DNA from 2 places in the Paraburkholderia sp. J94 genome. Region 1 is predicted to be linked to the other one. Evidence: predicted binding sites of a transcription regulator. Region 1 holds the regulator's gene; the other holds the start of a gene.

Region 1 (7,993 bases):
CCGAGGCCACGCATTCGATCGGCAAGTCGATCCTGATGGGCGGCGAGGCCAGCGCGCCGGTGCCGTCGCTGGCCGCCGCGCTCGACTACGCTTTCGCCTACGGCAAGGCGATCTGGCAGGCGATGGTGCTGGGCCTGCTGCTCGGCTCGGGCGTACAGGCGCTGCTGCCGGTGCAGTGGGTCGCGCGCGTGCTCGGCCGACGCGGCTTCGGCAGCGTGGCGGCGGGCGGTCTGCTCGCGGTTCCCGGCATGATGTGCACGTGCTGCGCGGCGCCCGTCGTGGCGGGCCTGCGCGCGCGTAACGCGTCGACGGGTGGCGCGATCGCCTTTTGGCTCGGCAATTCGGTGCTCAATCCGGCGACGCTCGTGTTCATGGGTTTCGTGCTCGGCTGGCAGTGGAGCGCGCTGCGTCTCGCGCTGGGCCTGCTGATGGTGTTCGGCCTCGGCTGGCTCGCCAACCGCCTGGTCACGCCCGACGAGGCGCGCGCCGCCGACGACAACCTCACGCAGCTCGCGCGTCAGCAGGCCGAAGGCGGCAACGCGCTGGTGCGCTGGGCGCGGATCTTCCTGCGCATGGCCGTGCGGCTCGTGCCCGAATACATCGTGCTGGTGCTGCTGCTGGGCGCGGCGCGCGCGTGGCTGTTTCCGCACATCGGCCCCGATGTCACGAGCAGTCTCGGCTGGATCGTCGCCTTCGCGCTGGCGGGCATGCTGTTCGTGATCCCGACTGCGGGCGAGGTGCCGATCATTCAGGCGATGCTCGCGCTCGGCATGGGCGTGGGTCCGGCCGGCGCGCTGCTGATGACGCTGCCGCCCGTGAGCGTGCCGTCGTTCGCGATGCTCGCGCGCTCGTTCCGTCCGCGCGTGCTCGCGCTGGTCGGCACGGTGGTCGTGCTGTTCGGCATCGTGGCGGGGCTGGCGGCGGTCGCGCTGGGTTTCTGAGGCGCTAGCAGGCGGCGCTGCGGCATGCAATGACGCGCGCCGCGCCGCTTTATCGACGCCGAACTCGCGACGCCGAACTCGCGACACCGTGCCCGCGACGCCGTGCCCGAAAAATCGGGGTCGGCTGCGGTCAAAACGTCGCGGGCGCAATGCTACGATGTCGTCATTAGGATCACGCATCAACGACGGGCGGCGGCGGCGCCGTCCGCACAGACGAGGGCTTCGGCCCGGGAACCGGCATGGCACAGCAAAAAACCAATCCCAAACTCGAACAGGCGCTGACGCGCGGCGACCTCGCCATCCGTCAGGCCAATTCGGCGCGCGCGACGGCCGTGTTGCGCGCGCTCGGCAAGATGATCATCGAGGCATCGGCGACCATCGGTGTCGAGGCGAACGCCACGATCCCCGACGGCGATCGCATTTACGATCCCGCCGACGGTCTCTGGCCGCAGCAGCTGTTGATCTCGCTCGACGGTCCGGTCGAGGACTCCGATCCCGAGGAAATCCGCACGGTGCGCCTGCTCGCGCAGACGCAGGCGACGATGTTCCGCGTGGAATGGCATCGCGCCGACGGCAAGATCGGGCGTCAGGAAGGCGGCCCGTTCGCGACGGTCGCGTTTATTTCCGACGTCGACATTCCCTGGGGCGACGACGAAGAGTGATGCCGCCGCGTGCGCCCGAGCGCACGCGAACGTGACTGGGAAGACGCGCGCAGCACGCCGCGCGTCGCTCAGCGCATCATGCGTCGACGGAACAGGATCGACGCGACACCGAACGGCACCAGCACGTAGAACACCAGCACGGCCAGATGCAGCGCCGCGTGCTCGACGGGACGCCCGAGCATGGCCGGGCGAATCAGTTCGACGGCGTGCGCGAGCGGCAGCATCAGCGTGATGTGTTGCGCGGCCGCGGGCAGTTGCGCGATCGGGAAGAACACGCCCGAGAGCAGCAGCATCGGCGTGAGCACGAGCGTCTGATAGAACATGAAGAAGTCGTAGGACGGCGCGAGCGCGGTGACGATCATTGCGCAGCTCGCGAACGCGAGGCCCGCGAGCGCGATCACGGGCAGCGCGAGCAGCATCGACGGAAAGCTCGCATAGCCGAGCAGACCCGCCACGATCATGATGGCCGCGCCCGAGAGCATCGACTTGCTGGCGGCCCACATCACCTCACCGAGCACCACGTCGCCGAGCGAGAGCGGCGTGTGCATGATCGCCTCCCACGTGCGCTGCACGTGCATGCGCGAAAAGCCCGAGTACATCGACTCGAAGCTTGCCGACATCATCACCGACGACGACACCGTGCCCGCCGCGAGAAAGGCGATGTACGAAACGCCGTCGACGTGACCGACCATCAGCCCGAGACCGAAGCCCAGGCCGAACAGATAGATCATCGGATCGGCGAGATTGCCGAACATCGACGCGAGCGCGAGCTTGCGCCACACGAGATAGTTGCGGCGCCACACGGCGATCCAGTGCGTCGCGTTCGAGGGCAGGGCCGCGCGCGGCTCGCGCAGGGGCGGCTGGGCGCGTTGCGTGTCGGGCGGGGTGTGCGTGCGTGTCTGCATGGTGTCGGTCGTGGGCGGCTCAGTCCTGCATCTCGCGGCCCGTGAGCCGCAGGAAAACGTCTTCGAGATTCGCGGGCCGGTGCAGATAGCGCAGGTCCGAACGGTGGCGCAGCCGCGCATGCACGGGCGCCGGGTCGTCGACATAGCAGAACAGCGTTTCGCCGCTGATTTCGGTGCGCTTCGCGAAGGGCGCGAGTTCGTCGCGTAGCACGCCCGGTTCCGGGCCGTAGACTTCGATCACGTCGCAGCCGATTTCGGTTTCGATCAGCGCTTTCGGCGCGCCCTCGGCGATCTTGCGGCCTTCCTCGATCACGCAGACGCGATTGCACAATCGTTCGGCCTCCTCCATGAAATGCGTCGTGAGGAGAATGGTCTTGCCGCGCGCGAGCAGCGAGCGCAGCCGCTCCCAGATCAGATGGCGCGCCTGCGGGTCGAGGCCCGTGGTGGGTTCGTCCATCACGAGCACGTCGGGATCGTTGACGAGCGCGCGCGCGAGCGTGAGACGCCGGCGCATGCCGCCGGACAGTTCGCCGACGCGCGCGTCGGCCTTGCTTTCGAGGCGCGCGAATTCGAGCAGCGGCGCAACGAGATCCTGCGTCTGGCGCGACGAGAGCCCGAAGTAGCGGCCGAACACGAGCAGGTTCTCGCGCACGGTGAAATCGGGATCGAGATTGTCGAACTGCGGCACGACGCCGACGCGGGCCCGCGCATGTCGCGCGCGAGCGGGGACGGGTTCGCCGCACAGGCTGATGCGGCCCGCATCCGGCGACACGATGCCGAGCAGCATGCGCAGCGTGGTGGTTTTGCCCGCGCCGTTCGGACCGAGCAGTCCGAAACATTCGCCGGGGACGACGTCGAACGACAGGCCGTTGACGACCGTCCTGTCTCCATAGTGTTTGATGACCTGCTCGAATTCGATGGCGGGCATGGTTGAGCGATGTCGGTGAGCGCGCAGGTGGTGCACGCGCAAGGCGGCCTATTCTACTAGAGCATGGCGCGCGCGCAGGGCTGGCACATTGCTGACGCATCGCGGCGCGCGCGGCTGGTGCATGCCGCACTCACGCGCGGGCGCGATGCATCACGCAAGGGACGTCCGGTGTGTTTTGCGTGCACGCGCGCATGCCGTGTCAATCGCTGACGCGGCAATCATTGCCATCGTGCGCAAATCCGGTGCCAGCGTGCGTTGTAGGCCAATGAGGTGCCGAAGTGGTGCGGATGTGCGCTGCTGCGCACCTGTCGCTAACCTGGCGTTTTCCAGGCCTTGCATGTCGAATTGCGGCGCACCATGATGCAGGTACGACCTGCGTTTTCGCGTGGGTTTTGGGGGAATCGATCATGGCGAGCTACAAGAAAATCCTGCTCTGTTACGACGGCTCGCGCGAAGGCCGCAAGGCGCTGCGTTGCGGGGCCGATCTGGCCTTGGATCTGCAAGCCGAGACGCATCTGCTCTCGGTGGTGGACATGCGCTCGACCATCGCCCAGAGCGCGGGCCTGTTGACCGATGTGGCGTGCGGCCGCTTCGAGGAAACGGCGCGCGAGATTCTCCAGGAAGGCGTCGACTGGCTCACCGAGCGCGGCGTGCGCGCGCAGGGCCATTTCGCCTTCGGTCATCCGATCGACGAGATCGCGAATCTCGCCAACGAACTGAATGCCGATCTCGTGGTGGTGGGGCATCGCTGCCGCACGGGGCTGTCGCGCTGGTGGATGGGCGCGGGCAATACGCCGCTGCTCGATCGCGTGTCGTGCAGCATTCTCGTGGCGTGTTCGTCGCCTGCTGAAGACAAGCAGCAGCAAGCGGCCGCTTAGCGGCGCGCGCGTTTGCGCGATGTTTGCTTCGTTTTTTGCGTCGCTTGTCTGCTAGTCGTGCTCAACCCGCGCCGGACCGGCCTGCGCTTCGCGCGTGGTCTGTCCGGCGCGTGGTGATTTCAAGGCCGACGATCACGATGGTCCTGCTGATCCCGCCGGGACGCGCGATCGATCAATCCGGCGCGTTCGCGCCGCTTCCCGAATCGGGTTCGTTCAATTCCACCGCCGCGAGCTTCCACGAGAACAGGCCATGCCGTTGCAAGATCGCGGCATAGCGCTCGCTGTGCGCGCTGCGTTGCCATGTCACCGCGAATTCGTTGAGGCTGCGATAACCCGCGGCGGCTTGCGCGCGCGACTGAGGTTGCGCGGATTCCGCCGGTGCGTTCGGAGTCGCGGGCGTTGCGTTTTGCGGCGTGCTTTGCGGCGCGCCCTGTGAAGGCGACGCAGGCGAAGAAGCCGGCGGCGGCGCGGCAGGCTGCTCGCCGGGCTTACCGGTGGGCGGCATGCCGTTGAGCAGCGCGGCTACGCCTTCGGGCGTGGCGTAGGCGTCGACGAGCGGCCCGATCAACGCCGAACCGATCACCGCGCCAAACAGCAGCAGCGGATTACTGCTGTGCTCGGCCTGAATGCGCCGCTGCAGCATTTCCCCGGCTTGTTGTTTGAGACTCGCGCGCAACGCCGGGTAATCGACATATTCGCTCAAAGCGGCCGCGTCGCGCGCGTCGGCGGCCTGTTTGAGGTGGTTGAGCGCGATATACGGCGAGGCGTAGCCGTACCCGAGCGCGGCCACGACGGCCACCGCCGCAACGGCGATGGTGACGGGCTTCTTCCAGTTCGAGGGTTGGCTGGCGGTGTTACGTGCGGAGTTGCGTGAAGCGTTGGGCGTATTCGTGTCGGTCATCGGGGGCAGGTGCGCCGCGCGAGCGGTGCGATCATGGAATCAGAGCTTCGATCTGAATGTTGACCGCGCTCGCGCCAAAACGATCCCCACACCTGCAAGAACCTCCGCCGACACGTCATTTCCCATTGCCTGACTTCGTGCCTTACTTCGCGAGCGCCGCCGCAGGCAGATCGCTTTGCTGCTCGGCGATGCAGCGGTCGAGTGCGCGGCACACCGCGTCCATCGTGCCGACCATGATGAGGCGTGACGGGCCGTGATAGACACGCACCGGCGCGCGGCGGTCCGGCTGTTCCGTATTTAGCGTGCTGTTGAGCGACACGCGCGCGAAAGCCGGCTGCGCCGAGGGCAGGGGCGGCAGTTCGGGCGTTTCCAGCTTCTCGAAAAGCGAGCCATTGAGCGCGGCCGCCGAGGCGCGCGCGTCACGCATTGCGCACGAGGCGATTCCGCGCAGATGGCGCAGACGGCCGAATTGACGGAAGGGCAACAGGCGGGCAAGGCGTTCCATGACTCTCTCCAGAGAAGTGCGCTAACAGGCGCAAAACCGGCGCTGAACGGCGCGCGGATGGATTCTTAGAATTCGGTGGGACGGATCAGACCCACGGCAATGCCTTCGAGCGCGAAGTCGGCGCTGCCGGCCTCGACGAAGATGTTGTCGTAGTCGGGGTTCTCCGCGATCAGCTCGATGCCGTTGGGCTGGCGCTTCAGACGCTTCACGGTCACGTCGTCGCCGAGACGCGCAACGATGATCTGGCCGTCTTTCGCTTCCGCCTTCTTCTGCACGGCGAGCAGGTCGCCGTCGAGGATGCCGGCGTCGCGCATCGAGAGGCCGCGCACCTTCAGCAGATAGTCGGGGCGGCTCGAGAACAGCGCCGGGTCGCAGGCGTAGTTCTGGGAGATATGTTCCTGCGCGAGGATCGGGCTGCCTGCCGCGACGCGGCCGACCAGCGGCAGCGAGAGCTGCATGATGCTGGCGTGCGGCAGCGTGAACTGGTGCGGCAGGTCGTCGGGGCCGGGCATCAGACGGATGCCACGCGAGGCGCCCGCCGCCAGCTCGATCACACCCTTGCGCGCCAGCGCGCGCAGATGTTCTTCCGCCGAGTTGGCCGAGCTGAAGCCCAGTTCGGCGGCAATCTCGGCGCGCGTGGGCGGAAAGCCGGTGCGCTCGATCGCGCGGCGGATCAGATCGAAAACCTGCTGCTGTCGTGCGGTGAGTTTGGTCATGTCGACACTGTATGTTTGAACAGGTAACTGTATTTTTATACAGTATTCGCCGCTTTTCAAGTGTTACTTGAACTTTGTCGTTTGGGTGCCGCCACAGCAGCGTTTCCGGGCGATCCGACGGACGAAAACGTGCTCCAACGTCCGATTCCTCCGCCCTTACCACTTTTGCGTATTAAAGAATGAAAAAACATCATTTTTAATAATGTAAGCGGATCGCTAGACTGGCCTCCATCGATCGCAGCACCACACGACAAAACGGAGAAAGTGGATGAATCAAGGCAATACGGGGCGCGCAGGCTGGCTGACAACGCTGGCGGCAAAACTGGTCATCGGCGTTGCACCGCTCGTCGGCATGGTGGCGATGGCGCCGGCTGCGCACGCAGATACGTCGCTGCTGAACGTTTCCTACGATCCGACGCGCGAGCTGTATCAGGAGATCAACGAAGCCTTCATCAAGCAGTGGAAGGGCAAGACGGGCGAGACGCTCACCATCAAGCAGTCGCACGGCGGCTCGGGCGCGCAGGCGCGCTCGGTGCTCGACGGTCTGCAAGCCGACGTCGTGACGCTGGCGCTGGCCTGGGACATCGACGCGCTCGCCAACAAGGGCATCGTCGCGAAGGACTGGCAAAAGCGCCTGCCCGACAACGCCTCGCCGTACACCTCGACCATCGTGTTTCTGGTGCGCAAGGGCAATCCCAAGCACATCAAGGACTGGGATGACCTGACGAAGCCGGGCGTGTCGATCGTCACGCCGAATCCGAAGACCTCGGGCGGCGCGCGCTGGAACTACCTCGCGGCCTGGGCCTACGCCGAACATCAGCCGGGCGGCAACGACCAGAAGGCCAAGGAGTTCGTGACGAAGCTTTACAAGAATGCGGGCGTGCTCGATTCGGGCGCGCGCGGCGCGACCACGAGCTTCGTGCAGCGCGGCATCGGCGACGTGCTGATCGCCTGGGAAAACGAGGCCTTCCTGTCGCTCAAGGAATTCGGTCCGGACAAGTTCGAGATCGTGGTGCCGTCGGTGAGCATTCTGGCCGAGCCGCCTGTCGCCGTGGTCGACAAGGTCGTGGACAAGAAGGGCACGCGCAAGCAGGCCGAGGCGTATCTGCAGTTCCTCTATAGCGAGGAAGGCCAGGAAATCGCCGCGAAGAACTTCTACCGTCCGCGTTCGGACAAGGTGCCGGCGGCGCTCACGGCGAAGTTCCCGAAGCTCAAGCTCTACACGGTGGACGACACCTTCGGCGGCTGGACCAATGCGCAGAAGACGCATTTCGCGGATGGCGGCGTGTTCGACTCGATCTACCAGCCGCAATAAGCGAAGCCGCAGTTAAGTAACAGCAGCACCGACGTAACGATAAAAACAAGGCGCGCCCAACGAGGCGCGCCTTTCGGCGCAAGACAACGCGCAACCCATGTGAAGAGATACAGCATGACGACGTTCCGATTACGCAAGCCAGGCGCGCTGCCGGGATTCGGCGTGACGCTCGGCATCACCGTGGCTTATCTGAGCCTCGTGGTGCTGATCCCGCTCGCCGCCACCTTTCTGAAGACCGCCAC
Region 2 (7,993 bases), on a different contig from region 1:
ACGTGTTCGATCCGGTCAGGCAATTCGACCCGAGCGTCGAAAGTGGGGGGCATGACCAGCCATTCGTGCACCTCTGGCGCGGCGCCGATCGCGCGGTCGAGCGCATCAAGCAGCGCCGTACCACAGCGTTTCTTCAGGCCCGCGCGCGGCAGCCGCATCACGTCCGCCATCGTTGTGCATCCCAGTCCGTCGAACCAGTCCGCGTATCGACGCGCGGCCGGCAGGGCCACCACCGGCACGCGTGCGAGCGCGCGGCGTTGCCCTCGATCGCTCAGCGCGACGCCCGCACACGTTCGCGCGAACAGCCACGCTGCCTGTGCGGTCGCTGCGACCGCCATCGAGCTTGTCACGCCGAAATCCGCGACCACGCGGCGGACGGACCGCCGTAAAGCCCGGAGGCCACCGAAAAGTCGCAGGCTAGCAGTTACGTCGGCCAGAACCACGTTTTCTTCCGCGATAACAACGAGCGGCGTGAACTGGAGCAGGGCTGCCGCCACGCCATGAACGGTTTCACTCTCACGCGCAGCATCCCGCTCATGGAGCGTCGCGTCCGGCGCGAGCGTGAGCACGCCGCCCCGGCGCATGCCGCCGACGACCCCTCTCGCGCGCGCCGAAATGTCAGCGTCGAGCACCCGATCTTTTTCCAGCACAACGACCCCGCCGTCAGACGCTGGCGTGTGCCAGGTCGGGCAGAAACTCTCGATGGGGAGGCGCGGCAGACTGACGCCGATCCAGAGGTGCATTTCGATTCAGGAGAATGGGTGAGGGCGACAGGGACACAAATACGGGCGCATCGCGATGCGGGCCGCGGCGTTTAATGAACGAGACGTTCACGCCTCCCTCTGACGGGCCCAGCCCGAGCCGTAGCGGCGCGGGCGAAGTCGCACTCGCCGCGGCCATCGGCCGGAACAGAAAGAAAAGCGTGTCCGCGCGCTGCGCCGCCAGATGCAGACGTCGGAGCGCCTCGGCTCTAACGTGCGACGACCAGAAAAGCAGGCCACCTGCAGTGCCACCACGAAGGATCTGCTCAACCGCCCAAAGGGCGTCTGCCGTCGTTCCCGGCTTGAGTAGACACAGGTTCGTCGTATCGAGTCCCCACCACGCCAGGGCGGACTGCTGCAAACGGTGTGGAGGCTGGACGACGAAGACAGGTCGCTGGGAGATGCGCGAGAGCGCTGGCCGAAGAAGCCGAAGCTCGCCGCAGCCGGGCTGCGGCTGCATCAGTTCAGTCAGCGATCCCGTTGGCCAGCCGCCGCCTGGTAGTTCAAGGTCCAGGTCTACGTGACCGCTGGACAGGGTGCGATGCCCCGCAGAGCCCAACTGAGACGCTCTCCACACGTTCGGATGCAGATCCTCCACCCGCAGTAGCGGCATCGCTCCCATAGCGTCCTCATCACTGTATATTTATACAGTAGTATAGTCGGCACAACCTCTTATGCAAAGCGTCCCTTATTCGCGTCGAGTGGCTTTCATCTTATGATTGCGTTATGAAAAAACTACTTATTCCACTCTGCGCGGCAGTTACGACGCTTGCAGCCTGTTCGTCGCAACACGATGCCAACGAGAAGAATTTCTCAACGGCTATCGACTCCTTCATCCAGAAGCGCACGCCAGCCGTCTGTTTTTCCTACCTTAACGTCGGCACCGTAATTTCTGACAACGACCCCGATCCTCTCGCGAAGGAGCTTCGGGCTTTGGCGAGCGTTGGTGTTCTCGCCGCTGCGACGACAAAGCAATATGGCTCGACCGCAACGATGCATCAGTATTCTCTGACATCTCTCGGGAAGTCCCACTTTCAGGACGGGCAGATATGCTTCGGCAAGGTTTCGCTAGATAAGGTCGTCGGATGGACGCCGGTGGAGAAAGTGCCGGGCATGGATGCGGCAACGTCAGCCGTTTCGTTCACCTATTCCGTTCAGGACGTGCCGCCTTGGGCAGACAGTGCCGATGTCCGTGATGCGATTCCGTACGTCCGTGATGTGCTCGCTGGTTCTGAGAAGCATCAAGCGGTTATCGCCGATCTAACTTTGATGGGCGACCACTGGTCGGTCGGTAAAATCAGATCACCGCTTTAACGAACGGCTACACGTTCTATCGCACGAGTCGACTGGCCGGCCGGAGTTGGGTGGAAGGATCAACCGCTAACGGAGAGAATCATGCTCGACAGCACAGATATTCAGAAACTTGCCAGGAAACACGGCGTTTCGGGAGATCCTGCGGCCATCGTCGCGCTGGTTCGCGCAGTTGAGCATCTGACGGTCGGGGCGATTGTCACACGAGCCGCGATCAGCTTCGCGAACCGGTATCCATTTGATTTTCGTGCAATTCTCCGGTTAGGAACATCCACGCCTGGCGCGCCTTTGCCTTGTGTCCCCGTATAAATATCGTTTCGAATCAAACACCTGCTGACTCCCCCCCTTTGGATCCTTGCCTCAGGCGCGAAGACTGGCGGTAGAAGCATGAGGATCGGTCGCGAGACTTGGAAGGATCCGATGTGCGTACCGAGCCACCGGAAAATTGAACGTGCCGCGCAGGTTGATTCCCTCCAAATACGTCGGTGCGATTCTTCTCAACTGCCCAGGGTCCAGTGGCACGCCCGTGGCCGCCTGAATTTCCTCAAGAGCGCGTTGCATATGGGTGGTGTTCCACGCCATCAGGATATTCGAGAGAAGTGTCAGCGCGGACGAGACTGCCGAGAGCGATTGCTGACGGCGTGCAAGTTCGACGGGTATCTTGCCAATATGGATCGCGCGTTGAACGTTGTGCACCGCTTCTCCGCGGTTCAGGACATGTTGCATTTCTGCCCTGAACGGGGCATTGGTGAAATAGTCGATCAGAAAGATACTTCTGAACAGGCGACCAACGTGAACGCCTCCTTCATAAACGGCCTGCCCACGCGCTGCTGAGCCGAAGCGAGCCAGAGCTTCGACTGCCGTACATTTTCCAGAACGGATGGACGCAGCGATCCTGACTAACTCGTCCCATACGTCCACGATGAGTTCGAGCCTCACATCGCGATCAGTGACCGCAGCGAGTTGTTGTGGTACTGCATGGTTTCGAGGGACATGAAGCCGCCGGTCACGAAGGTGTGACAGGCGAGGGCATAGATCGAATCCTAGTGCCCGTGCCAGGCCCATTGCGAAATCGGTGTAGCCATGGGTGTCAACGGCGAGCTGCGCTATGTCCCCGGCCGCACTCTGGCGGACAACACCTTCGATCGCGGCGCCGGCCTGGCGATCGTTCAACACGATGGGCTGGTCGTAAAAGATGCCCCACCGATCGAGCACGTGGGTGTACATCCCGATGGATGCCGTGCGCCGCCGCGGATCGGCACGCGCCTGCCAGACTGTACGAGTCGTCTCAAGCGACATCATGTCGGAGGATGCCAGATCGGCGCGGCCCCAATGAGCGGCGACGGGATGCTCATGCATGAATTCGAGCACAGCATCGGCAGCGAGCCGAAGCACTCTCTCATCCTCAAGTCGCCTCATCATCTGACGGATTGCGACCGGCGAGATCTCCGGGACCATTCGGGATATCTCCGCTGCGGAGAGCGACGTTCCGTGCGCCAGTACGGCCGAATACATCATGAGTAATTCGACTCGCGATCGAGGTTCACGCCCGAGCAGGATCCAGCTGAAGCGCGTTGCGCTGTCAATTTCGAGAATGATCTCCGGCAACTGGCCGGGCGGATGGGCTTCAAAAATCGCTCTTCGCAGGCGATCGGATGCTGCGTCTTCTGGCTGGGCTTCCAATGGATCGAGATGCACCGCCGTATCAATCCACACCGCGCCTTCATCCGCTGCACGATTCAGCAGTTCAAGGCGCTGGGCGAGATGAGCCAGAACCGGTCCAAGGAACTCCTGAGGGTCCTGCGGTAGCCCGAGGTGTCCATACAGGTTGTTTCGCTTTGTTCGCCAATCTTCGGCGGAGATCAGCATGTGAGCCTGACTCCGGAAGGAAAAGCTGTGCTCGACAAAGATCGTGCCGTTGCGAAGAGCAATACGCATCGCAAAAAGCGTGGCCCATTCGAAAGCCACCATTGCCTTCAGACGGTCGTAACCGTCAATTGATTCGCGCCAGGCGCGCCCAAACCGGATGTTCACGCCGTCAGGCAGCAGGTAGGCATGACGCCGGTAGAGACCTCGCAACAGGACAATCGCATCGATAACCGGATGATCGGAGTCGGCTTCGAATGGCAACTGGACAATACGAATCAGCAGATTGCGCGCGTAATGCCGCTTTCGAAGCAGGCACTGCCGGATCTCGCTGCGGCGGCTGGGTGGATGTGGTTGCAGTACCCGATCTGCCAGCAGGCAAAGCTCTTTGCCCAGAACTTCGCGGGAGAGGGACTCGTCCATCGCGAGTGACTTCACGGCGAGTGCGAATTCTCGAAGCTGATCTGCAGCCTTCAATCGTGCGCTTTCGACGTCACGCGACGCATCGTTGACGATTTTCAGGACCCAGCGACGCAACATTGTGAGGACCTGATCGGTCGCTGTACAAAGGCTGTACCGCATGAAGCACGCTGCTTCAAGCCTTCGTGCTTGCGGTTCGACCCGCTTGCTGATCGAGGGTGGCCGACTGGCACAGCGTCGCGCGTAATACCGCACAATCGCGTCGTTACACCCGCCAGGCCAGCAGTTCGCTACCCCGTACATCGTGAGCAGCTTGATCTTGTCGAGTACCTCTCCCATCTGGTGCGTCGAGCCGCGAAGCGGCACAGCCCACAGCCAGCGCTGCAGACTTGTGTGCTCTCCATATGGCTGGGACAGGGTACGCGCCCAACTATCGAGCCTGTCGACGCCGAGCGCCTGCACAAGCGTATCGTGCAGCGCGTTCTCGATATCGTGCACTGCCTGAACGACGAACTGCCTCAGACTACGATCGGGCGGTATCACGATACGATGTTCGTAAAACCAGCGCTTGAGATCGCTCATTAGGTGGCCGCGCTCAGGACGCCCAGTGAGTTGCTCCTTGAGCCAGCGGATCACATACCGACGCTGATGTTCGGCGATCGTCCGGAAATTTATGATGGTTTTTGCGAAGCCCTGGTGGTCGGAGAGTGTTTTGAAGTTACCGTCATAGATCGACCGGAGCGTCCCGACGTCCGGCGTCTGGACATCAAGCTGCTGGCCAAGGTGTCGCCATAGAACGGTCGGGATCTGCCGGTATGAATCAAGCGGCCGACCGGTCATTCGCAGGAAGCCGACGTGCAGCGCGATGGCCAGCCGGTAAAGATCGGTGCGCCTCGAATCGATCTGGGCGCGTTCGCGCTTTGAAAAAGTAAAGAAAGTGCTGAGTTCGAACTCACTCAGCTCCCGCGGCAACTGCCGGATCCCGAGATATGCCAGTCGCCAGTGATCCATGAGGCAGCTCCGCGTCGACGACGAGAACGCACCAGCGTAGCGGCGCAAAATCATCGGCGCCACGGTAGAAATCGGGATTCCTGCGTGGAGGCGCAGCACCTAAGAAAAGTACCTGATCATCGGCCGAAAAATTGACATAACATACCGTTTGTGACGCATCGCGATGCTCGTCCAGCGTTGACATAACCATTCCGGAATTAAAGATTGATAATCTTGGTTATGTTAAATTTATTATTCGAATGAACTAACACCCGGGTTTGGGCGGTAGGCGCGATTCTGGTCATTATCCCGGCGCCAATGCACTCAGCATCAAATCAGCCGGAGGCTTGCCTCTGTCATTTTATCCACCAACAATAGTACTTTTCCTCAGGTCGCCTGCCGCAGGTGCGGCCAGTATCAGACGATGCATCTCCGAGCAATCGGGTTGAAAACTGTTTTTAAGACAGAATAAGGTGAGAGTGTTGATTTGCACGGAATCCTGACCCACGATTTGCATTGAATTCTGACCCACCCGTTGGACCAGCTTTTCGGGTTATTCGGTGGGTATCTGGGTCTTCTTTCTCTCCTTCCTTGGCTGTGTCGTGCTGTTTCTGAAACGATAGCTATCGTTGCCTGTTTCTACAATGTGGCAGTGGTGCGTGAGCCGGTCGAGCAGCGCCGTCGTCATCTTTGCATCGCCAAACACACTGGCCCACTCGGCGAAGCTCAGATTGGTGGTGATGATGATGCTGGTTCGTTCGTAGAGCTTGCTGAGTAGGTGGAACAGCAGCGCACCGCCGGTCTGGCTGAACGGCAGATAGCCGAGTTCGTCCAGCACCACGAGATCGGCATACACAAGCCGCGTGGCGAGTTGTCCGGGCTTTCCCACCCGCTTCTCCTGTTCGAGTGCGTTGACCGTAAGCGCGAAATTCTCCGCACCTAGCCGGCGCGGCTGAATCAATCCACGATTGCGTCCGCAGACTTGAATTGCGGACGCAAATGATGACCGACACTGACTTTGATTTTCTCCCTCTGCGAGTGACGCGGACGTGCGCGGATGGCAAGCATCGATACGATCCGGAGGGCAAGCGTAAGTTGATCGAAGCCTGCCGCCGGCCGGGCGCGTCATTGGCAGGTCTGGCGCTGAAGGCTGGGGTCAATGCGAACCAGTTGCGCAAATGGGTACAGCTGCAAGAGCGACGGGAAGTTGCGGGCGTTTTGCATGGTGCTATCGCGCAAGCACCGTCAGCCTTCGTGCCGGTCGTCTTGATCGACGAGTCACCGGCATCGACTCTTGCGGAAACGGCACTGCCAGCCCCGCAGCCGTCGCTGCAACGAGAGCCGGCCCGTCCGTCGCTGCGGGCGGCGCCGCTGGCGCGTTTGTCGGCGACACTGCCTAACGGCGTTGTGCTCGAGCTCGAATGCTCTGGGCGAGACACCTCACTGGTCACAGCGATGATTGCCGCGCTGGGAGCGAGCTGATGTTCCGCTTCGACCACGACCTGCGGATCTACCTGCATCGCGAGCCGATCGACTTCCGGGCCGGACTGAATACGCTGGTGACGATGGTCGAACAGTCGATGCAGCTCGATCCGCTCGCACGAGCCGTCTTCGGATTCCACAACCGGAAACGGGATCGTGTAAAGCTGTTGCTCTACGATCGGGCCGGCTTCTGGCTGATGTTGAAACGGCTCGAGGTGGATCGTTTCGCTTGGCCCCGTCGTCAACAGGCCGTGATCGAACTCACGGTCGACCAGCTCCATCTGCTGCTCGATGGCATCGATCTCGACGCGCTGCGTCCGCATCCCGCCCGACAGTACTGCTTCGCGAGTTGAGGCCCGGTATCGCGAACGTTGTTGGTCAACAACGTTCGTCCCGGCTGTTACACATCTCCGTAAACCTGTGCGGCGCCGCGCTTCGCTATCGTGAATCGCATGAAAGCCGATCTCGCCCGATTGCCGCAGGCCGCCAAGGTCTACATCCACGAACTCGAAGCCGGTCTCGCCGAGCGCGATGCCAGGATCGACGAACTGACCAGGCGCCTGGATGCGCTGGAAGAGCAATATCGTCTCGCGCTGGCCCGGCAGTACGCGCCGAAGAGCGAGAAGCGCAAGGATCGCGTGTTCAACGAGGCCGAGCAGGCGGCCGATACCGAGCCGGTCGACGGGGACGACAGTGACGTGCCTTCGCTGCCGGACACTGGGTTGCCGGAACTCGACAAGCCCGAACCCGGCAAGCGAGGCCGCAAGCCGCTGCCTGCGGATCTGCCGCGCGAGCGCATCGAGTACGATCTGCCCGAAGACCAGAAGAGCTGCCCGTGCTGCGGCAAGGCCCTGCATCGCATGGGCGAGGACATCAGCGAGCAACTGCACATGGAGGTCAAGGTGTCGGTGCTGCAGCACGCGCGTGCCAAATATGCGTGCCGACACTGCGAACGCCACGGTGTGCGCACGCCAATCGTCGTCGCGCCGATGCCGGCACAGCCCCTGCCGGGCAGTCATGCCAGTCCTTCGATGATCGCCGCCGTCACGGCAGGCAAGTACGTTGACGGCACGCCGCTGTACCGGATGGAGGATGTGCTCGCGCGCTCGAACATCGCGGTCAGCCGCGGCACGCTGGCGAACTGGATCATCCGCCCCGCTGAG

Evidence for each region. Region 1 encodes LexA, which represses DNA repair genes until DNA is damaged. Its sites were predicted from a motif close to ACTGTATNNNNATACAGT; they were not measured.
Region 2: imuA (translesion DNA synthesis-associated protein ImuA) is a predicted target of LexA. The motif match lies at 1,396-1,413, and genes of this name have one in related genera.

What each region holds. Positions count from the first base shown of each region.
Region 1 covers NZ_CAJMZH010000018.1:87,207-95,199, reverse strand. Annotated here, with positions in the region: gene U4Y88_RS31295 (permease) at 1-941, shown strand, start outside; gene U4Y88_RS31290 (hypothetical protein) at 1,181-1,603, shown strand; gene U4Y88_RS31285 (ABC transporter permease) at 1,672-2,508, opposite strand; gene nodI (nodulation factor ABC transporter ATP-binding protein NodI) at 2,528-3,463, opposite strand; gene U4Y88_RS31275 (universal stress protein) at 3,844-4,314, shown strand; gene U4Y88_RS31270 (DUF2939 domain-containing protein) at 4,487-5,215, opposite strand; gene U4Y88_RS31265 (hypothetical protein) at 5,358-5,720, opposite strand; gene lexA (transcriptional repressor LexA) at 5,786-6,436, opposite strand; gene U4Y88_RS31255 (sulfate ABC transporter substrate-binding protein) at 6,705-7,751, shown strand; gene cysT (sulfate ABC transporter permease subunit CysT) at 7,866-7,993, shown strand, end outside.
Region 2 covers NZ_CAJMZH010000025.1:51,761-59,753, forward strand. Annotated here, with positions in the region: gene U4Y88_RS35620 (DNA polymerase Y family protein) at 1-743, opposite strand, end outside; gene imuA (translesion DNA synthesis-associated protein ImuA) at 664-1,374, opposite strand; gene U4Y88_RS35630 (hypothetical protein) at 1,488-2,075, shown strand; gene U4Y88_RS35635 (hypothetical protein) at 2,157-2,381, shown strand; gene U4Y88_RS35640 (Tn3 family transposase) at 2,433-5,369, opposite strand; partial or broken gene U4Y88_RS35645 (ATP-binding protein) at 5,902-6,264, opposite strand; gene tnpA (IS66-like element accessory protein TnpA) at 6,348-6,830, shown strand; gene tnpB (IS66 family insertion sequence element accessory protein TnpB) at 6,830-7,183, shown strand; gene tnpC (IS66 family transposase) at 7,283-7,993, shown strand, end outside.